One region of the Arthrobacter sp. 10N44_2 genome, then DNA from elsewhere that is predicted to be linked to it. Evidence: predicted binding sites of a transcription regulator. Region 1 holds the regulator's gene; the other holds the start of a gene.
What was found. Region 1 encodes LexA, which represses DNA repair genes until DNA is damaged. Its sites were predicted from a motif close to TCGAACANNTGTTCGA; they were not measured.
Positions count from the first base shown of each region.

Region 2: ruvA (Holliday junction branch migration protein RuvA) is a predicted target of LexA. The motif match lies at 2,023-2,038, and genes of this name have one in related genera.

Region 1 is NZ_JBFTHT010000015.1:52,656-57,070, reverse strand. Features, by position in the region: gene AC1DBX_RS15575 (ATP-dependent DNA helicase) at 1-1,555, shown strand, start outside; gene lexA (transcriptional repressor LexA) at 1,652-2,401, opposite strand; gene AC1DBX_RS15565 (LysM peptidoglycan-binding domain-containing protein) at 2,919-3,353, shown strand; gene AC1DBX_RS15560 (histidinol-phosphate transaminase) at 3,422-4,415, shown strand, end outside.
Region 2 is NZ_JBFTHT010000001.1:253,691-258,105, forward strand. Features, by position in the region: gene pdxT (pyridoxal 5'-phosphate synthase glutaminase subunit PdxT) at 1-598, shown strand, start outside; gene AC1DBX_RS01220 (YebC/PmpR family DNA-binding transcriptional regulator) at 602-1,357, shown strand; gene ruvC (crossover junction endodeoxyribonuclease RuvC) at 1,407-1,985, shown strand; gene ruvA (Holliday junction branch migration protein RuvA) at 2,111-2,755, shown strand; gene ruvB (Holliday junction branch migration DNA helicase RuvB) at 2,748-3,872, shown strand; gene yajC (preprotein translocase subunit YajC) at 4,087-4,415, shown strand, end outside.

The DNA of each region.
Region 1 (4,415 bases):
GGGCAAGGAAGTTGTCCGGCTGCGCGAATGGGCCGAGGAGACCGCGACGGGGGATCGCGACGAGCTCATGCCGGGCGTCACGGACCGGGCCTGGCGCCAGGTCTCGGTCACCTCCATGGAGTGCCTCGGTGCGCAGAAATGCCCGCTAGCGGCCGAATGCTTCAGCGAACTGGCAAGGCAGAACGCCGCCGATGCCGACGTCGTGGTCACCAACCACGCCATGCTCGCCGTCAGTGCCTTCGAAGGCCTGGCGGTGCTGCCCGAGTACGACGTCGTCGTGGTGGATGAAGCACACGAACTTCAGGACCGCGTCACGGGCGCGGTCTCGGGCCAGCTCTCCGTGGCGATGGTGCACGCCGCCGCGTCCGGGGCCCGGAAGCACACGGGCATCACCGTGGATGCGCTGAACAATGCCGCCGCCCACCTGGAGCTCGCCATCGACGGCGTCCCCAGCGGGCTGATGCCCAATGGCCTGAACAGCGAGCAGCTGGACTGCATCGACCAGCTGCGCGACGCGTGCCGCGCCGCCCTGTCCGATTCCAAGGGGGACAGCTCCGTGTCGGCGGACGGCGGACGGCAGCTGGCCCGCTCGCGCCTCATGGTCATCCTGGAACTCTGTGAACGCCTCCTGGCCGCGCGCGAAAACCGCGAAGTCGTGTGGTTCTCCCGCAACAGCAGCTTCGACCCGGCGCAGGGCTACTCCCAGCCGGACGAGAGCGCGCCGGCGTTGATCAACGTTGCCCCGCTGAGCGTCGCGGGGCGGTTGCGCGAGGGCCTGTTCGCGGACCACACCGTCATCCTGACCTCGGCCACACTGGCCATCGGCGCTGCCTTCGAACCCGCCGCCGGCGGCCTGGGCCTGGTTGGCAACGGCGCCCCGAGCTGGACCGGCGTCGACGTCGGCTCCCCGTTCGACTACCCGAAGCAGGGCATCCTCTACGTAGCCCGGCACCTGCCCAAACCCGGCCGCGGAACGTCCCCCGAGGCCCTGGACGAACTCGAGAAGCTGATCCGCGCCTCCGGCGGAGGCGCCCTGTGCCTGTTCTCCTCGCGGCGCGCCGCAGAGGAAGCAGCCGAGGCCATGCGGCCCCGGCTGGGCCTCAGCATCCTGTGCCAGGGGGAGTCGACCATGACGGCACTCGTGCGGCAGTTTGCCGACGAACCTGACACGTGTTTGTTCGGCACCATGTCCCTCTGGCAGGGCGTCGACGTCCCTGGCGTGTCCTGCCGGCTGGTGGTCATCGACCGGATTCCCTTCCCGCGGCCGGACGACCCGCTGATGACGGCACGTTCGCGGGCCGTGGCCCAGTCCGGCGGCAATGGCTTCATGGCCGTCTCGGCCACGCACGCCGCCATCCGCCTCGCGCAGGGCGCCGGACGGCTGATCCGCTCGACCTCGGATAAGGGCGTGGTGGCAGTGCTGGATTCGCGGCTCTCCACGGAGCGTTACGGCGGCTTCCTGCGCGCCGCGCTGCCGCCGTTCTGGCCCACCACCGATTCATCGATTGCCATGGCAGCCCTGAAGCGCCTGGCGAAAGACTCCGCGAAAGCTTAAGTCCCAAACCGGGGCCGTCACCCTGCGCCGGAAATCCGCCGCGGGGTGGCCGCTCCGAACTGGCAGCATGCCCCGGATGGCTAAGGGGAGCGCAGTTTAGAGGGAGCGCAGTACCGATACGACCTTGCCCATGATTACGGCGTGGTCGCCCAGAATGGGCTCGTACTGGGTGTTTTGCGGCAACAGCCACGTGTGGCCGTCCCGCTGGCGGAAGGTCTTGACCGTGGCTTCGTCGTCCAGCAAGGCGGCAACGATATCGCCGTTCACGGCATCACCCTGGCGGCGGACAACCACCCAGTCGCCGTCGCAGATGGCGGCGTCGATCATCGAGTCGCCGGCCACCTTGAGCATGAAGAGTTCGCCATGGCCCACGAGTTGGCGGGGCAGCGGCATGACGTCCTCCACCACCTGGTCCGCGAGGATCGGCCCGCCGGCGGCGATGCGTCCGACGAACGGCACCATTGCCGTGTCAGTGGCGCTGGCGAGCTCGGTTACCGACAGGCCGCCGACGGCCCGCAAGGGGCTGGACTTCTCGATACCAGATATCGGCGTGGCCCCCTCGTCCAGGGTCAGCGGCATGAGCACTTCCATGGCCCGGGGCCGCTTCGGATCACGCCGCAGGTAGCCGAGCTTTTCCAGTTGGGAGAGCTGGTGGGTCACGCTCGACAGGCTGGCGAGACCGACGGTGTCGCCGATTTCGCGCATGGACGGCGGGTAGCCCTTGTCCGTGACGGACCGCTGGATGGTCTCCAGGATTTTCTTTTGCCGGACGGTGAGGCTCTTGGGGGCCCGGGCGGGCTGCGGGCTCCGTGGGGTGGCCCTGCCGCCGGTGGCTTGTGCTGCCATGTTCGCCAACGCCTTTCCGTTCCGCCCGGCTGCCGTGGCTGCTGTCACCGGGAACTTCCGGCCTGAAATGTCAGACCCTGCTGATCAACTACGAATGAATTCCCACTGGTAGTTCGAAAGTGGGAGTTCGAAAGTGGTTGTCCTGTCCCTCAAAAATAGGCCAGCCGCAGACCTTTTTCAAACATTTGTTCTAGCGAGTCTCGACATCGTTCGTTAGTAAGTGCTAAAACAGAACAAGTAAGATTCGAATATGTGTTCGATTCCGACGATCTGGGTTCGCAGGCAATATTCGGTTCTATGTTCGAAGGTTCGGCCGGTTGGCGGCGAGTACGTGAGTACGCCGGGCGGCAACTTATGGTCCAGGAGGGCTCAGTTCATGTCAGTTTCAAGCGCGTTTGACGGCACTAACATTCAGGGCGTCACGACCCGCCACCGTGGTGTTGGTCCGGGTGGCGCAGCGGATAGCCGCAGCATCGGACGCGGCAGCATCGGACACGGCGGCCTCGACCAAAGCGGCATGGGCCAGGGCGTTTCCAGTCACGGCAACGTGTACCCGCTCAACGCCAGGCGCCGCGGCTCCGCGCCGTCGCGGGCGCAGCAAGGAGCCGCCGCCGCGGTTTCCGGCGGCCGGACCAAGCAGCCGCCGCTTCGGCTCACCCGGCGCGGACGCTTCGTCTTTTTCGGCGTCCCCCTGATTCTGCTGGCGGCGTTCATCCTGTCCTTCAGCGGATTCCTCAACGCTCCCGCGAAAGCGGCAGATTCCGCAGACCAGCTCTCGGTGACGCCGACCGTATCCGTCACAGTCCAACCGGGGGAGTCCCTCTGGGCCATTGCCGGGTCGGTGGCCCCGGAGCGCGATCCCCGCGATGTTGTGGCCGATATCGTGCAGTTGAACAATCTGGACGCCGCGCGTGTGATGCCGGGCCAGCAACTGTTTGTTCCGTCCAAGTAGCCACCCCCGGGTGCCGTCGCGGGCGTCACAGTTTCAGCGCCCGTCCCGCTACCACTTAAACTGGTCACGTGACTGACCAGCTTGAGCGCCTCAACCGACTGCCCCTCCGAACCAATCTGCGTGGCCTGCGTCCGTATGGCGCGCCGCAGCTGGACGTCCCCATCCTGCTCAACGTCAACGAGAACACCCATGGGGTCCCGGCCGATGTCCGCGCCGCGATTACCGAAGCCGTGAGCGCCGCCGCTGCCGGGCTGAACCGCTATCCGGACCGCGAATTCACCGAATTGCGCGAAGCCCTCGCCGAATACCTTGGCCATGGGCTGGACGCGGAGAACATCTGGGCCGCGAATGGTTCCAACGAAGTCCTTCAGCAAATCCTCCAGGCCTTCGGGGGCCCTGGCCGGACGGCCCTCGGGTTCCCTCCCACGTATTCGATGTACCCGCTGCTGGCCTCCGGCACGGATACGGAGTACGTCGTCGGGGCCCGCGCGTCCGACTATGGGCTCAGTGCGGAATCAGCGGCACAGCAAGTCCGCGAGCTTCAGCCCAACATTGTCTTCCTCTGTTCCCCGAACAACCCGACCGGCACGGGGCTGGGCCTTGATGTGGTCGAGGCAGTCTATGACGCCGGCGAGGCCAGCCAGACCATCGTGATCGTCGACGAGGCCTATCACGAGTTCGCCCACGACGGCACGCCCAGTGCCCTCACCCTGCTGCCTGGCCGGGAGCGGCTCATCGTCTCGCGCACCATGAGCAAGGCCTTCGCCCTCGCGGGTGCGCGGCTCGGCTACATGGCCGCGGCCCCGGAGGTCGCGGATGCCCTGCGCCTGGTCCGTCTCCCGTACCACCTCTCCGCTATCACCCAGGCTGCGGCCCTGGCTGCCCTGCGCCACCGGGAGGCGCTCATGGCGGACGTCGAGGACATCAAGCGCCAGCGCGACCGGATCGTGTCGGAACTGACGCGGTTGGGCTTGACCCCGGCCGCGTCTGATTCCAACTACGTGTTCTTCGGCGGCCTCGAGAACCCCCATGAGGTTTGGCAGCGCATGCTGGACGCCGGTG
Region 2 (4,415 bases), on a different contig from region 1:
AGCCGCCGGCGCCGCCGGCGTCGGGATCCGGCGTCCCGCCGAACTCGACGGCCTGGACGGGCTCATCATCCCCGGCGGCGAATCGACCACGATCGACAAGCTCTCCCGGATCTTCGGGCTCCGGGATCCGCTGCGCGAACGCATCCAGGCCGGCCTGCCCGTTTACGGCTCGTGCGCCGGGATGATCCTGCTGGCGGACGAGATCGCGGACCCGGCGAAGGACCTGGCCGGAAACCCGCAGCAGACGTTCGGCGGACTCGACATCACCGTGCGCCGCAACGCCTTCGGCCGGCAGCGCGAGTCCTTCGAGACGGACCTGGACTTCATGGGGTTAGGGTTCAGCGCCGCGGGCGGGGCAGTGGCCCCGGTCCACGCCGTCTTTATCCGCGGGCCCTGGGTGGAGCGCGTCGGCGACGGCGTCGAAGTCCTTGCTCAGGTGGAACCGTCCAAAGCCGGCCACCCCGAATCCCTGGACGGGACGGCTAGAATTGTTGCAGTGCGTTCCGGCAAGCTGCTGGCCACCTCCTTCCACCCGGAAGTGACGGGGGAGAAGCGCGTGCATGAACTGTTTATTCGAATGATCAGAGGAGAAGCGTAAAGCATGTCAGGCCACTCCAAATGGGCGACGACCAAGCATAAGAAGGCCATCCTTGACAGCCGCCGGGCCAAGTCGTTCGCCAAGCTGATCAAGAACATCGAAGTCGCCGCGCGCATGGGCGGCCCCGACCTCTCCGGCAACCCCAGCTTGGAACTGGCCGTCACCAAGGCGAAAAAGACGTCGGTGCCCGCTGACAATATCGACCGCGCCATCAAGCGCGGCGCCGGGCTCACCGGCGAGGTCGTCGATTACACCGAAATCATGTACGAGTGCCGCGGCCCGCAGGGTTCCGCGCTGCTGATCGAGTGCCTCACGGACAACAAGAACCGTGCCGCCTCCGAGGTCCGGCTCGCCATCTCCCGCAACGGCGGCACGATCGCCGATCCCGGCTCCGTCAGCTACCTCTTCTCCCGCAAGGGCGTCGTCTCGCTGCCGAAGAACGGCCTGGCCGAGGACGACGTCCTGATGGCCGTGCTGGATGCCGGGGCCGAGGAAGTCAAGGACAACGGCGACAGCTTCGAGATCCACTCCGAGCCGACCGACCTCCAGGCCATCCGCGATGCCCTCACGGAAGCCGGCATTGAGTACGACACCGACGAGGCCGAGTTTGTGCCGTCCATGCAGGTGCCGCTGGACCTTGATGCCGCCAAGAAGTTCATGAAGCTGGTGGACGCCCTGGAAGAGCTCGACGACGTCCAGAACGTGTACAGCAACGCCGACCTCAGCGACGAAGTGCAGGCCGCACTGGAAGCCGAGTGACCCGCTCACCCAAACGTGACTTTTGGGGCCCGGTCTTGACGGCCCAACCGTGACGCTGCGCGTGTTGGGGGTCGACCCGGGCCTCACCCGTTGCGGGATCGGCGTTGTCGACGTCGAGCGGAACCGGCGGGCCACTTTGGTGGCCTTCGGCGTTGTGGGCACCTCACCCGAGGAGAGCCTGGACCAGCGGCTGCTGGTCATCGCCACGTCCATCGACGAGTGGCTGGACCGCTACGAACCCCAGGTCCTCGCCGTGGAGCGGGTCTTTTCCCAGCTCAACGTCAGCACGGTCATGGGGGTGGCGCAGGCCTCCGGTGTGGTCATTGCGGCCGCCGCGCGCCGTGGCATCCCGGTGGCTCTGCACACCCCGTCCGAGGTCAAGGCAGCCGTGACGGGAAGCGGGACCTCGAACAAGGATGCGGTCACCAAGCTGGTGACCAAGATCCTCCGGCTGGACGCGCCTCCGCGCCCTGCCGACGCCGCCGACGCCCTTGCGTTGGCCATCACCCACGCTTGGCGGGCCGGCAGCGGGGCCGCCGTAGCCACGACTGGGCCGGGCAGCCAGTCCCTCACTCCGGCGCAGCGGGCGTGGGCGGACGCGGAGGCAAAAGCGCGCCGTGCGCGCTGAATGTCCGGCTGTGACGCCGCGGGGCTTGGTAGGGTATTCGTAGATATGTTCGGATAGCCGGCGTGCCCGGCTGTACGTTCTTTCATCACCCAGTTGTAGACGCCAGTTAGACCAGGAGCCCGGCCTTGATCAGTTTTCTTCGTGGAACCGTTGCGCATGTTGGCCTGTCCTCCGCCGTGATCGACCTCAACGGCGCCGGCATGAGCGTCAACGCCACACCGCAGACCCTCAGCGGCCTCCGGGTGGGTGAGGAGGGAAAGCTATTCACGTCCCTGATCGTGCGGGAAGACTCGCTGACCCTGTTCGGCTTCGCCAGCGATGACGAACGCGAGGTGTTTGATGTGCTCCTCAGCGTCAGCGGAGTCGGTCCCCGCCTCGCACTGGCGGTGCTGGCCGTCCACGAGCCCGAAGCCATCCGGGTGGCCGCCCACTCCGGCGACGGCAAGGCCTTCACGAAGGTCCCCGGCATCGGACCGAAGGTGGCCGGCCGGATCGTGCTCGAACTAGCCGGCAAGCTTGTGCCGCACGGCACCGCCGGCGCGCCTGTCGCGGCCGTGTCCGCCGAATCCGTCTGGAAGCCGCAGGTGGTGGCCGCGATGACCAGCCTGGGCTGGTCCGAAAAGGATGCCACGGCCAGCATCGACAAGTCCCTTGCCGATTCCCCGGACCTCGCGGCGAACGGCAATGTGGCGGAGATTCTCCGCGCGACGCTGCGCTGGCTGGGCCAGGACGGCGCCCGCGCCGGGAACCGGGTAGGCGCGCGTGGCTGAGCCGTCGATCGTCGCCGGGGGAGAGGAACCGGAGGAGCGGGTCATCGAAGCCGCCCTGCGGCCCAAGAACCTGCACGACTTCGTGGGCCAGCACCGGGTCCGCAAGCAGCTCTCCCTCGTGTTGGAGGCCTCGCGCATGCGTGGGCGCAGCGCGGACCACGTGCTGCTCTCGGGCCCTCCCGGCCTGGGCAAGACCACACTGTCCATGATCATCGCCGCCGAAATGAACGTTCCGCTGCGGATCAGCAGCGGCCCGGCCATCCAACACGCGGGCGACCTTGCGGCCATCCTGTCCTCACTCTCTGAGGGCGAGGTCCTGTTCCTGGATGAAATCCACCGCATGTCCCGGCCGGCCGAGGAAATGCTGTACATGGCGATGGAAGATTTCCGCGTCGATATCGTCGTCGGCAAGGGCGCCGGCGCCACGGCCATTCCGCTGGAGCTGCCGCCCTTCACGCTCGTCGGCGCCACCACGCGGGCCGGCCTCCTTCCCGGCCCGCTGCGGGACCGGTTCGGTTTCACCGGCCACCTCGAGTTTTACTCCGTCGAGGAGCTGGAACTGGTCCTGCGCCGCTCCGCCGGCCTGCTGGACCTGAAGGTCAACTCCGCCGGATTCAGCGAGATTGCCGGCCGGTCCCGGGGCACGCCGCGCATCGCCAACCGGCTCCTGCGCCGGGTCCGGGACTGGGCGCTTGTGCACGGCATCGAGCAAATCGACGCGCGGGCGGCCTCCGCGGCCCTGGACATGTATGAGGTGGACAAGCGGGGCCTGGACCGGCTGGACCGTGCCGTTCTCGAGGCCCTCATCACCAAGTTCGGCGGCGGCCCGGTAGGCCTGTCCACGCTCGCGATCGCCGTCGGCGAGGAAACGGAGACCGTGGAAACGGTCGCCGAGCCCTATCTGGTGCGCGAAGGACTCCTGGGCCGGACGCCGCGCGGCCGGATAGCCCTGGCGCCGGCATGGACGCACCTGGGCTTCGCCATTCCGGCCGGCGCCTTCGGCCAGGACCCGCTGGAACTGTTCCAGGCCGACGAGCCGGGCGAGAGCCCGATCGGCGGGTCCGCTGGGGATCTCGGCGAAGAAACCGATCCTCAGTGGATCCGAAACAGCCGCTAGCACCGTTCTTTCAGCTTTTCCCTTTAGACTGGTATGACGCTCGGCACGTCCGGGTTTTGTTTCCGTGGGCGGAGAGCAGGTAGCCGCCGGCGGTCTGGGGGACGGTCTCGCGGCCAGTTTGCTGCGCAGACCCCTGCCCGCGCCGTCAGGAGCAAACGGACGTTGCTGAAAAACAGCTATGCAAGTACAGAACGGAACTTTCCCCTTGGATCTAATGACAATTCTCCTGTTCGTGATGCTTGGCGTGTTCGTCTTCATGATGTTCCGCCGCAACAAGAAAACGCAGCAGCAGCAGGCGCAGCTCCAGTCGAAGTTCGGCCCGGGCGTCGAGGTCATGACGAGTTTCGGGCTGTTCGGCCGGATCGTCGACATTGACGAAGCGGAGAACAAGGTCACGCTTGAGCTTTCCCCGGGCAACACGGCCACGGTGCACCGCCAGGCCGTCACCAAAATTGTGGAGCCGGTTGTCGCCGCCGAGGAGCCCACGGTCGTTCCCGACGACGCGTCCTCGCTGACCACCGAGAAGCTGGGTGCTGAGGGGAC